3 regions of the Quisquiliibacterium sp. genome follow, and region 1 is predicted to be linked to each of the others. Evidence: predicted binding sites of a transcription regulator. Region 1 holds the regulator's gene; each other region holds the start of a gene.
The links. Region 1 encodes LexA, which represses DNA repair genes until DNA is damaged. Its sites were predicted from a motif close to ACTGTATNNNNATACAGT; they were not measured.

Region 1 (4,282 bases):
GGCGCCGGCCAGCAGCGCTTCGGCTGTCTCGGCCTGGGCAGGCAGCTCAAGGCGGGTCGCGAAGCGCGGCGACGCGACGAACCATTCCCGAGCCTCGGGCACTCGCCCGAAGGCCCGGTCGAGTTCGGTGAGCAGTCCGGGCCCGAAACGCCGGGCCACACCGGCCCGGGGCAGCAGCGACAACTGCTTGAGGGTGTGCGCGCCCAGTGACATGAGGGCATCGCAGTACGCCGCGGTGCTGTCGAGCGCGCTGACGGGCAGCCCGGCGAGTCGGGCATTGAGGCTGGCCAGGCTGTCGGCGATCAGACCGTCCTGATGGCGGGCAAGCAGCCAGGCACCGGTGGCGGTGGGGGCGACGGCGATCTGCGGCTCGAATCCCTGGGCCTGCAGGCCGGCGCGCAGGCCTTCGATGAGGGCGGTGAGCCCGCCGAACAACCGCAGGCTGGGTTCGACCTCAAGCAGCAGGCCGCTGGCTTGTGCGGGCGTGGCACCCGGGGGCAACAGCCCGGCTGCCGGCGTGGACTGCAGGCTGACCGATGGGGTGAACTGCAGTGCCCAGGTGGCGGCCGATGTGATGGCTTCGGCCTCCAGCCGCGGGTTCTGCTCGCGCAGCAGCAGCTCGGGTGCAATGGCCAGGGCAGTGGCCTGTTTCATGCCCGATTGGACGCCTCGCGCCCGGGCCTGTTCGCAGGCGTGCAGCACCCGCAGTTGACGGCACACCGCCAGGTCTGGACGCGGCAGGCCTGCGCTCCCGGCGCTTGGCAGGGCGCGCAGGAAGACCTCGAGCGCCAGCAGGGGGAAATGGATGCCGAGCCAGAGCATGGCGGTGGTGTGGCCGAGGGCAGTCGCCTGAGTCGCCCCTGCGGCGGGCTCAGGCGCGCGGCAGCGTCAGTTGAGCGTGGCTGGTTGTCGGTGCCGCGCAGGCAGCCCTGCACCGGTGTGCGCGGTGCCCAGGCCAGCGGCAAGCGCATCGGTTGCCGACAGGCTGGCCGGGTGGCGACGCAGCCGGATGGTGGTCATCGGCTGTGGCAGGTTCAGCAGCATCGGCTGCGCCAGCACCGGGCCGCGCCGCTTGAGCACCTGCACCGAGAGCTGCTGCTCGGGGCGAGGCAGCAGCAGCAGCCGCAGCGGCGCGGGGGAGGCCTCGAACTGGGCGGCGAGCGGGCGGAACAGGAACACCGGCCCCTGTGCCGCCTGGGCGGCCAGCTGCAGGCGACGCAGGTGTTCCGGCCGTGTGCGTTCCTGCGGCAGCCAGGCCAGCAGGCAGCCGAAGCTGCCGCTCTTGAGGGACTTCTCGACTGCCCAGAGCCGGTCGGCGGCATTGGGCGCCTGGACGATCAGCAGGCGGTTGATGTCGATGCCGTGGCTTTGGAGCGCGGGGGCATAGGGAGTGTGCGGCGGGGCCAGCAGGATGATCAGCCGCTGGGCCTGGCTGAGCTGCCGCAGCAGCGGCACGAGCAGGCGCAGTTCTCCGGTGCCGGGTTCGCGACTGATGAGCTCGGTGAGCATGCCGGATGGCCAGCCGCTGCCGGGCAGCTGTGCGTCCAGCGATGCAAAGCCGCTGGGATGACCGGCCTGACCGGTGCCGCCGAGTTCATGGGCACGCCAGACGCAGGCTGGCAGGGAAGCGGGGGGCTGCATGATGCCAGGGGGTTCAGAGCGCGTGCGAGCCCCGGATCAGACCCACGCCCAGGCCCTCGATGGCGAACTCGTCATGCCGGGTGTCGAGCACGATGGGCTGGTAGTCGGGGTTCTCGGGCAGCAGCTCGACGACATGGCCGCGCTGACGCCAGCGCTTGACGGTGACATCGTCGCCCACCCGGGCGACGATGATCTGACCATTGCGGGCCTCGGTGGTGCGGCGCACCGCGAGCAGATCGCCGTCGAGGATGCCGGCATCGCGCATGCTCATGCCGCGCACCTTGAGCAGATAATCCGGGCGTTGTTCGAAGAGGGCCGGATCGAGGGCGTAGCTGGCCTCCACATGCTCCTGCGCCAGGATGGGGCTGCCCGCTGCCACCCGGCCCACCAGCGGGAGCGACAAGGCGATCTGCACCGCGCTGTGGGTGTCCTGGCGGTGTTCATCAGGCAGCAGCTTGAGCCGGATGCCCCGTGACGCACCGGCGGTGAGTTCGATGACCCCCTTGCGCGACAGGGCCTTCAGGTGTTCTTCTGCGGCGTTGGGCGAGCGGAACCCGAGACGCTGCGCGATCTCGGCCCGGGTGGGCGGGAAGCCCGTGCCGGCGATGTGTTCCCTGATGAGGGCCAGGATTTCCTGCTGGCGGGGGGTGAGTTCGCGCATTGAGGGGCCGTGGCGGAGCCGGGTGGTCATGAAGGCTGTATTTTCATACAGTCATGGCTGAACTTCAAGAAAAAAATCCTTTACCTCATGTAAAAAACATTGTCTTTCCCCAAGACGGGGGATGTGCGCTCCAACGGCTTTGTGGCACATTGAGGAGGCGCATGGTTCCGGCTCGTGCAATTTCAGAATCCACAGTCCGGTGCCAGGCTTGCATTTCCCGGTTCCTGCATTTCCCGGTTCCTTTACCTGGTTCGCCTCGAAATGCAATGTTCCGTCCAGTTTCGAGGATGATTTGATGCCCACCAAGATCTATGTCGGCAACCTGCCCTGGCGAGCCACCGACGCCCAGCTCACCCAGCTGTTCGGCGACCACGGCGAGGTCACCGATGCCCGTATCGTCACCGATCGCGAATCCGGCCGCTCACGTGGCTTCGGCTTCGTGACCATGACCAGCGCTGACGAAGCCCAGAACGCCATTCGAGCCCTCAACGGCCACTCCCTCGAAGGCCGCAGTCTCGTCGTCAACGAGGCCCGCGAGCAGCAGGGCGGTGGTGGCGGTTTCCGCCGTGGTGGTGGTGGCGGCTATGGTGGTGGTGGTGGTGGTGGCGGTGGTGGTGGTGGCGGCTACGGTGGTGGTGGTGGTGGCGGTTACGGCCGCGGTGACGGCGGTGGCGGTGGTGGCTACGGCCGCGGCGGTGGCGGTGGCGGTGGCGGTGATGGTGGCTACGGCCGCGGCGGTGGCGGCGGTGGTGAAGGCGGCGGTGGCGGCTTCGGCGGCCCCCGGCGCCCGCGGCAGTTCGGCTGACCCTTTCCTGACGGATCGCCGCGCCCTGCCCCGGGCGTGCGCGATGCTGCCCTCGGCCCTTTCCGGGCCCTGAGTCCCAGACGGTGTCCACCGTGATCGAGTCCTTCGGCGTCATCGGTGCCGGCCTGATGGGGATGGGCATGGCCGAAAGCGCGCTGCGCGGCGGCCTGCGGGTGGCGGTGCGCGACATCGATCCCGCTCGCGAACGCAAGGCGCGGGAACTCGGGTTCGCGGTGCTGGCCTCGCCGGCTGCGCTCGCCGACGCCTGCCAGGCGATGGCGCTGGTGGTGCTCGACGCCGCCCAGATCGAGACCGTGCTCCATGGCCCTGGCGGTCTGCTCGGCGCGCTCCGGCCCACCCACCTGGTGCTCCTGTGCAGCACCATCTCCCCCGAGGACAGTGCGCGCTTCTGCGCCGCGATGGCCGGCACGGGGGCCGCGGTGCTCGATGCGCCCATCTCCGGCGGACCGGCGCGTGCGCAGGCCGGCACCATGAGCATGATGCTGGCCGGTTCGCCGGTCACGCTCGCCCGCGCCGAGCCCCTGCTGGCCGTGCTTGCCGCCCGGCGTTTCCTGATCGGTGAACGGCTGGGCGATGCCGCCCGAGCCAAGCTCGTCAACAACCTCATGGCGGGCATTCACCTGCTGGCGGGCGCCGAAGCGATGGCGCTGGGCGAGCGGCTGGGACTCGATCCCGTCCGCCTGCTGGCCCTGGTCTCGGCCAGCTCGGGGCAGAGCTGGATGTTCGATGACCGCATGCCGCGCGCGCTGGCAGGAGACCTCGCACCCCGCGCCCAGGCGCATGTGCTCACCAAGGATGTGCGTCTGGCCAACGAGGCGGCCTGCGCCGCGGGCCTGGACCTGCCGCTGGGCGCGCCGGCGGCCGCCCTGATGCAGGCACTGTGCGATGCCGGCTGGCGCGATCAGGACGACGCGGCCGCACTCGCCTACTACCGCGAGCGTTTCGCGTCGGGCTCCCGGGCCTGAACCGATCAGGTTTTCCGGTCGCTCTGCGATCGCGGCGGCAGCCAGCGACGCAGGGTCTCCAGCAAAGGCTCCGCCGCAATCGGCTTGCCGATGAAGTCCACCATGCCTGCCGCGAGACAGGCATCGCGGTCGGCGGCCAGCACATTGGCGGTCATGGCGATGATCGGCACCGTCCCGGCCGGCCCGGGC
Region 2 (4,282 bases), on a different contig from region 1:
CGGCCTGGGCCGACAGGCCCCGGATCTGGTTCAGGCCCAGCCGTACCGCGGGCTGGGTGCCTGCCTCATGGCGATGCGCGTCGCCGAAGGCCGGTGCATCGGTGTCGGGTTCAAGGCTGCAGCCCGTCGCGCTCAGCAGGACATCCACCGGGCGCACCGTGACGCCGTGCTCGCGCGCGTCGCGCACCAGTTGCGCCGGGGCATAGAAGCCCATGGGCTGGCTGTCGAGCAGCGCGGCCAGGAAGGCCGCGGGCTCGTGACGCTTGATCCAGGCGCTGACATAGACCAGCAGCGCGAAGCTGGCCGCGTGCGACTCGGGGAATCCGTACTCGCCGAAGCCCTGGATCTGGCGGAAGAGGTTCTGGGCGAACTCGCGGCTGTAGCCGCGGGCGAGCATGCCCTCGGTGAGCCGGACCTCGAAGGGCGCGAGCCCGCCCTTGCGCCGCCAGGCGGCCATGGAGCGGCGCAGGGCGTCGGCCTCGCCGGCGGAGAAGCCGGCGGCCAGCATGGCGATCTGCATCACCTGCTCCTGGAAGATCGGCACCCCCAGGGTGCGCTCCAGCGCCGGCTTGATCGCCTCCTGGGGATAGGTCACCGGTTCGAGCCCCTGGCGGCGGCGCAGATAGGGATGGACCATGCCGCCCTGGATGGGGCCGGGCCGCACGATGGCGACCTCGATGACCAGATCGTAGAAGCAGCGTGGGCGCAGCCGCGGCAGCATGGTCATCTGGGCGCGGGACTCGACCTGGAACACCCCGACGCTGTCGGCGCGCGAGAGCATCTCGTAGGTGGCCGGATCTTCGGCGGGAATGTCCTGGATGCGGAAGGGCTGGCCGCGGCGTTCGCCGATCAGCGTGAGCGCACGCCGGATCGCCGAGAGCATGCCCAGCGCGAGCACATCGACCTTGAGCAGACCGAGAGCATCGAGATCGTCCTTGTCCCACTGGATGACGCTGCGCCCGCTCATGGCGGCGTTCTCCACCGGCACCAGCCGGGTGAGGCGGTCTTGCGCAATCACGAAGCCGCCGCTGTGCTGCGAGAGATGCCGCGGGAAGCCGGCGAGCGTGTCGCTGAGTTCGGCCCAGTGCCGCACCAGCGGCGCCTCGGGGTTGAAGCCGTTCTCGGTCAGGCGCTGCGGGTTCAGGCCCTTGCCATCCCACCACTGCTGCGAGCGGGTGAGCCGGTCGACACGCTGGGCGTCGATGCCCAGGGCACGACCGACATCACGCAGCGCCGAGCGGATGCGGTAGGTGACCACCGTGGCCGCCAGCGCCGCCCGGTCGCGGCCGTAGCGCTGGTACAGATACTGGATGACCTCTTCGCGGCGCTGGTGCTCGAAGTCGATGTCGATGTCGGGCGGCTCGTTGCGCTCGCGGCTGATGAAGCGCTCGAAGAGCACGCTCATGCGGGCGGGATCGACCTCGGTGATGCCCAGGCAGTAGCACACCGCCGAATTGGCCGCCGAGCCGCGGCCCTGGCACAGGATGCCGCGCCCGCGCGCGAAGCGCACGATGTCGGCGACGGTGAGGAAGTAGGGCTCGTAGCGCAGCTCGGCGATCAGGGCGAGCTCATGCTCGACCTGGGCCAGCACCGCGGCCGGCGCGCCCTCGGGGTAGCGCAGCCCGATGCCCTCGAGGGTGAGGGCACGCAGCCAGCTGGCCGGGGTGTGGCCGGGCGGCACGATCTCGTGCGGGTACTCGTAGCGCAGTTCGTCGAGCGAGAAGCCGCAGCCCGCGGCCACCTCGAGGGTTTCCTCGAGCAGGGCCGGCGGATAGATCTGCGCCAGCCGCAGGCGGCTGCGCAGGTGCTGCTCGGCATTGGGCGCCATGGCGGTGCCCAGCGAGGCCAGCGGCTGGCCCAGCCGGATGGCGGTGAGGGTGTCCTGCAGCCGCTTGCGCGAGCGCACATGGAAGTGGACATCGCCGGCGGCCACCAGCCGCAGTCCGGTGCGCTCGCCGGCCTGACGCAGACGCTCGAGCAGGGCGCCATCGTGGCCGCGCAGCAGCAGCTCGGCGGCCAGCCAGGCGTGGGCGCCGAAGCGCTCGCGCAGCCAGTGCGCCTGTTGCAGCAGGCTGCGGCCCCCCGTGCCTGGCGCGGGCTGGTCGATGTCAACCAGCGCGACTGGCGGCGAGGGCACCAGCAGGGCCGAGCAACCCGGCACGCCGCCTTCGAGGTCTGAGTCCAGCAGCCGGTACTCGCCCTTGGGCGCGCGCAGGCGGGCGCGGGTGATGAGCTCGGCGAGGTGGCCGTAGCCCTCGCGCGTGCGTGCGAGCAGCACCAGCCGGGGCGGGCCGGTCTCGGGCCGGCCATGGGCCGGAGGCGGGGGCAGACCGAAGACTGCCTGCAGGCTGAACTCGGCGCCGATGATCAGCGGCAGGCCGGCCTCGCGGGCGGCAAGGTGAGCCCGTACCACGCCGGCCAGGGAGCATTCATCGGTGATGGCCAGCGCCGCATAGCCCTGCCGCAGGGCCCGCGCGACCAGCTCCTCGGCATGCGAGGCGCCCCGCAGGAAGCTGAAATTGCTGACGCAGTGCAGTTCGGCGTAGGGATGCATGACCGCTCGGACAGGTCGCGAAAATACTGTATTTAATCACAGCATTGAGTCGGCTTGTCGCGCCTCCTGGCGCTGCTGCGACCAGGTGGCCGCCGGCCTGCGGTCTGCGCCTGCGCAGCCCGCCGCCATGCCCGCGTCGCCCGGCTTGAGCAGGCTCAGCCGGCCGTCCGGCCCGGGCCACACACTGCGCTGGCCCGTCATCACGGCGGCCGTCCGCGTCCTTCCTGGAGCATCGAGTGCCGAGAATCCTGGTCGTCCATCACTCCAAGACCGGCAACACCCGCCGCATCGCCGAGGAAATCGCCGAAGGCTGCGACGCCGAGATCGAGGAGATCGTCGTGCGAGAACCCCGGCCGGGCGCCTGGGGTGACCTGCTCGACGGCCTGAAGGCGATGGCCGGTGCGCGGCCGCCGATCGCCCCGAGCCTGCGGCGGCCGGCCGACTACGATCTGGTGGTGATCGGCTCGCCGGTCTGGTGCCGCAGCGTCTGCGGCCCGGTGCGCAGCTACCTGCACGCCCACGCCGGCCAGTTCCCGGCGGTCGCCCTCTTCTGCACCAGCCGCTGGCCGGGCGGCGCGTCGGTGCTGCGCGACATGGCCGCGCTGTGTGGCCGCACGCCGGTGGCCACGCTGGCCCTGCGCGAGCACGAGATCGTCTGGCGCCAGTACGGCGCCCGGCTCGACGAGTTCCTGCGGCTGATCGGCGAGCGGCGCGCCGAGCCGCTGCTCGCGGCGCACGAGGTGCCGGCGTGAGCGGTCGCAGCCGGTGCTCGTCCCTGGCGGAGGCCGTGCGATGAACGGGCCTGTGCTCCCGCTGCCTGCCGACGCGCTTGCCCTGGTGCCGATGCGCAATGTCGTGCTGTTCCCGCAGGTGCTGCTGCCCATCACTGTCGGGCGGGTGCGCTCGATGGCGGCGGTGCGCCATGCGCTGGCGAGCGGCACCTCGCTGGGCATCGTGCTGCAGCGCGAGCCCGAGACCGACGAGCCCGGTCAGGACGGCCTCTTCGAGGTCGGCACCGTGGCGCGTGTGGCGCAGGTGGGTGATCCGCAGGGCGAGCCCCTGCACCTGATCTGCCAGGGTGTGCAGCGCATGCGCATCGCGTCCATGGTCGAGGGTCATCCCTTCCTCGCCGCGCACATCGTGCCCATCGAGGAGCCGGCGACGGTGTCCACCCGCGCCGAGGCCCTGGCGATCCAGCTGCGCGAGAAGGCCACCGAGATCCTCACCCTGCTGCCAGGGGTGCCGGCCGAACTGGCCCACTCGCTGCAGACGCCGCGCGCCCCGGGCCATCTCGCTGACATCGTCGCCGGTCTGCTCGATGCCGAGGTGGCCGAGAAGCAGCGGCTGCTCGAGACCCTGGGCGTGGACGACCGCCTGCAGCGGGTGCTCACGATCGTGATGCGTCGCATCGAGGTGCTGAGGCTGTCGCAGGAGATCCGCGATCGCACCCGCGAACAGATCGACGATCGCGAGCGCCGCTTCCTGCTGCGCGAGCAGCTGCAGACCATCCAGAAGGAGCTCGGTGAGGCCGGTGACGGCGACGAGGACACCCGCCAGCTCGAGGAGGCGATCGCCCGGGTGGGCATGCCCGCCGATGTGCAGGTCCATGCCCGCAAGGAGCTCGGCCGGCTGCGCCGCAGCAGCGAGTCCTCCGGCGAGCACGCCATGCTGCGCACCTATCTCGAGTGGCTCACCGAGCTGCCCTGGGCCGAGCCGGCCGAGGCGCCG
Region 3 (4,282 bases), on a different contig from region 1:
CATCTATGCCGGCAACGCCATCGCCACCGTGCAGTCGGCCGATGCGGTCAAGGTGATCACCGTGCGCACCCCCGGCTTTGACGCCGCGCCCGCCACCGGCGGGTCGGCCCAGATCCAGGCGGTCGATGCCGTGGCCGACTCCGGCAAGTCGAGCTTCCTCGGCCGCGAGATCGCCAAGAGTGACCGCCCGGAACTCACCGCCGCCAAGGTGGTGGTCTCGGGTGGTCGCGGCATGGGCAGCGCCGAGAACTTCAAGCGGCTCGAGCCGCTGGCCGACAAGCTCGGTGCGGCCATGGGCGCCTCGCGCGCGGCGGTCGATGCCGGCTATGCCCCCAACGACTGGCAGGTCGGCCAGACCGGCAAGATCGTTGCGCCGCAGCTCTATGTGGCGGTGGGCATCTCGGGCGCCATCCAGCACCTGGCGGGCATGAAGGACTCCAAGGTGATCGTCGCCATCAACAAGGATGCCGAGGCGCCGATCTTCGGCGTGGCCGACTACGGCCTGGTCGCCGACCTGTTCCAGGCGGTGCCCGAGGTGGCGTCCGCCCTCTGATCATCCGGGTCATCCCCGCGGAGACTGCCCATGAGCTATCAGGCCCCGGTCAAGGACATGCTGTTCACCATGCGCGAGCTCGCCGGGCTCGCGTCGGTGCGCAGCCTGCCCGGTTTCGAGGATGCCACCGACGACACCGTCGAGGCGGTGCTGCATGAATCGGCCCGCTTCAATGCCGAGGTGCTCGCGCCCCTGAACTGGACCGGCGACCTGCAGCCGTCCTCGGTTGCCGACGGGGTGGTCACCACCACGCCGGGCTTTCGCGACGCCTTCCGGGGTTTCGCCGAGGCCGGCTGGCAGGGTGTGCAGCATCCTGCGGCCTTCGGTGGGCAGAACCTGCCCAAGCTGGTGGCCACGGCCTGCATCGAGATGCTCAACAGCGCCAACCTGTCGTTTGCGCTGTGCCCGCTGCTCACCGACGGCGCCATCGAGGCCCTGCTCACCGCCGGCAGCCCCGAGCAGCAGGCGCTGTTCATTCCGCGCATGATTGCCGGCGACTGGACCGGCACCATGAACCTCACCGAGCCGCAGGCCGGCTCCGATCTCTCGCAGGTACGCAGCCGGGCCGAGCCGCAGCCCGATGGCAGCTACCGGATCTTCGGCCAGAAGATCTACATCACCTATGGCGAGCACGACATGGCCGAGAACATCGTCCATCTCGTGCTGGCCCGCACGCCGGGCGCGCCCGAGGGCGTCAAGGGCATCTCGCTGTTCATCGTGCCCAAGTTCATGGTCGGCCAGGACGGCAGCCTGGGCGCGCGCAACGATGTCTACTGCGCCTCGGTCGAGCACAAGCTCGGCATCAAGGCGAGCCCCACCGCGGTGCTGCTCTACGGCGACGGCAAGTTTCCGCTCGCCTCGCCCGGCGGTGGCGCGGCCGCGGCCGGTGCGGTGGGCTGGCTGGTCGGCCAGGAGAACCGCGGCCTCGAGTACATGTTCGTGATGATGAACGCCGCCCGCTTCGCGGTCGGCATGCAGGGCGTGGCGGTGGCCGAGCGCGCCTACCAGAAGGCAGTGCAGTACGCGCGCGACCGGGTGCAGAGCCGCGCGGTCGAGGGTTCGCCCGGGCCGGTGGCGATCATCGCCCACCCCGATGTGCGCCGCATGCTCATGACCATGCGTGCGCTCACCGAAGGCGCCCGCTCGCTCGCCTATGTGGCTGCGGCCGCCTACGACGCCGCCCATGCGTCACCGGATGCCGACACCCGCAAGGCGAACGCGGCCTTCTATGAATTCCTGGTGCCGATCGTCAAGGGCTTCTCCACCGAGATGAGCCTCGAGGTCACCTCGCTGGGCGTGCAGGTGCATGGCGGCATGGGCTTCATCGAGGAGACCGGCGCCGCGCAGTACTACCGCGATGCCCGCATCCTGCCCATCTACGAGGGCACCACCGCCATCCAGGCCAACGATCTCATCGGTCGCAAGACCGTGCGCGATGGCGGCCAGACCGTGCGCGGCGTACTCGGGCGTGTCGCGCAGACCCTGGCCGAGCTGCCGGACGATGGTGAACTCGGTGGCATCCGGCGGCGCCTCGAAGAAGGCGCGCACGCCCTCGGCGCAGCGGCCGACTATCTGGTTGCCCAGGGCAAGGCCGACCCGCGGGCCACCTATGCCGGCAGCGTGCCCTACCTCATGCTGTGCGGCACCGTCCTTGCTGGCTGGCAAATGGCCCGCGCCGCGCTGTCTGCCAGCCAGCAGCTGGCTGCCGGTGCCGATGACGCCGACTTCCTGAAAGCCAAGATCGGCACGGCTCGCTTCTATGCCGACCACATCCTGTCGCGTTCGCTGTCGCTGCGCGCAGCCATCGTCGACGGCGCCAGCGGTACGCTGGCGCTCGAGGAAGCGATGTTCTGACGCCACGCCCCGGTGCGCCGGGGTCTGGACAGATACTGGATATTCATCCACTATCAAGGGGTGAGCCACACCCCTGCATCCGCCTTCCTGCGTCCCGCCCGCCCGGCAGCCGCGCCGCCGGTCGGCTCGGTCATGGCCGGGCAGGCGGTGCAGGTATGCCGGGGCCGCGGCGCGGTTTCAAGCCCCCAGCCGCGGTTCAACCAGCAGGTTCGTGAGGCCGAGCCTGATGGCTGGCTGAGTGTCCCAGAGCCCTCGATGGCGGTCACCCGTATCGCCACCGAGACCGCGCGCAGCCTGATCAGCCGCAACCAGTCGCCGGACGTCTTCTTCGACCAGTCGGTCAATCCCTATCGCGGATGCGAGCATGGCTGCATCTACTGCTACGCCCGGCCCAACCATGCCTGGGTCGGTCTGTCGCCAGGCCTTGACTTCGAAACCCGCCTGTTCGCCAAGGTCAACGCGCCGGAAGTCCTCGCCCGCGAGCTCGATGCCCCGGGCTACCGCTGTGCGCCCATCGTGCTGGGCACCGCCACCGATGCCTACCAGCCCGCCGAGCGCGAGTTCCGCCTCACCCGTCAGCTCATCCAGGTGATGGCCGAGCGCCAGCACCCGCTGGCCCTGATCACCAAGTCCAGTCTGGTCGAGCGCGACATCGATCTGCTCGCGCCCATGGCAGCCGCGGGTCAGGCTGCCGCCTATGTCACCGTCACCACCCTCGATCCCGATCTCGCGCGGCACTGGGAGCCGCGTGCGCCGGCACCCTGGCGGCGCCTGGAGACCATCCGAAAGCTCTCGCGAGCCGGCATTCCCGTGGGGGTCATGGTGGCGCCACTCACGCCCTTTCTGAACGAGCCCGAACTCGAGCAGGTGCTGCAGGCGGCGCACGAGGCTGGCGCGCGCAGTGCCCACTACACGGTGCTGCGCCTGCCCCAGGAGCTCGATCCGCTCTTCAGGGACTGGCTGGCCGCCCATTACCCGCAGCGGGCGGCCCGGGTGCTGGCCCGTCTGGCGGACATGCGCCCGCAGCCTGCAGGTGGGCGGCAGCGCCTGAACGACGCCCGATTCCATCACCGGATGCGCGGACAAGGCCCCTGGGCCGAACTCATCCGTCTGCGGTTCCAGGTCGCATGCCAGCGTCTGGGTCTGCGCCGGGATCGTCCGGTGCTCCATGCCGATGCTTTCCGGCCTCTGCGGCCGTCGGCCCAGCTCGCTCTGTTTCCGGCCTGAGCACCTTGATGGCCGGGCCTGCGGCCCTCCGCGCTCCAGGGGTTGCGTGGCAATTGCCCTGGTGTGCGCTTTCCCGCTATCATCTCGGGTTTTCCCGATTCACCCGGCAAAGGGGTTCAGCATGGTTGTCATCCGCCTGTCGCGCGGTGGCGCGAAGAAGCGCCCGTTCTACAACATCGTGGCCACCGACAAGCAGAATCGTCGTGACGGCCGCTTCATCGAGCGCGTGGGTTACTACAACCCCATCGCCGCCGCGGGTGAGGCTGGTCTGAAGATCGCGCTTGATCGCATCACCTACTGGCAGGGGCATGGGGCGCAGGTTTCGCCTGCCGTGGCCCGTCTGGTGGCCGAGTTCTCGGCCAAGAACGCCGCGGCGCCGGCCGCAGCCTGAGTTCCGCCCGGGTGAGCGTGCGCCGAGCGCCGCCGCTGCGTGGCGGTCGTCGTGTCGTGCCGCAGGCTGGCTCCCCGAGCGCTGCCGCGTCGGCTCCTGCCGGCCTGACCATCCCCACCGACCTGGCCATTCCCGCCGACCTTCTCGTGGTCGGCCGTGTCAGCGGCACCTATGGCATCCGGGGGTGGATCCGTATCGATCCCGTCAGCGCGCCGCCGGAGTCCGTGCTGCTCGGCGCGCGTCGCTGGTGGCTGCGT

Region 2: a site for LexA is predicted at 2,580-2,597, ahead of AC2H6A_RS07415 (error-prone DNA polymerase). Genes of this name have one in related genera too.
Region 3: a site for LexA is predicted at 2,442-2,459, ahead of AC2H6A_RS09260 (PA0069 family radical SAM protein). Genes of this name have one in related genera too.

The regions. Positions count from the first base shown of each region.
Region 1 is NZ_CEXFHW010000019.1:14,548-18,829, forward strand. It holds gene AC2H6A_RS04005 (Y-family DNA polymerase) at 1-822, opposite strand, end outside; gene imuA (translesion DNA synthesis-associated protein ImuA) at 889-1,641, opposite strand; gene lexA (transcriptional repressor LexA) at 1,655-2,302, opposite strand; gene AC2H6A_RS04020 (RNA recognition motif domain-containing protein) at 2,598-3,107, shown strand; gene AC2H6A_RS04025 (NAD(P)-dependent oxidoreductase) at 3,191-4,093, shown strand; gene AC2H6A_RS04030 (response regulator) at 4,099-4,282, opposite strand, start outside.
Region 2 is NZ_CEXFHW010000046.1:2,962-7,243, reverse strand. It holds gene AC2H6A_RS07415 (error-prone DNA polymerase) at 1-2,554, opposite strand, end outside; gene AC2H6A_RS07410 (flavodoxin family protein) at 2,791-3,306, shown strand; gene lon (endopeptidase La) at 3,347-4,282, shown strand, end outside.
Region 3 is NZ_CEXFHW010000065.1:7,077-11,358, reverse strand. It holds gene AC2H6A_RS09270 (electron transfer flavoprotein subunit alpha/FixB family protein) at 1-553, shown strand, start outside; gene AC2H6A_RS09265 (acyl-CoA dehydrogenase) at 584-2,407, shown strand; gene AC2H6A_RS09260 (PA0069 family radical SAM protein) at 2,540-3,634, shown strand; gene rpsP (30S ribosomal protein S16) at 3,756-4,025, shown strand; gene rimM (ribosome maturation factor RimM) at 4,037-4,282, shown strand, end outside.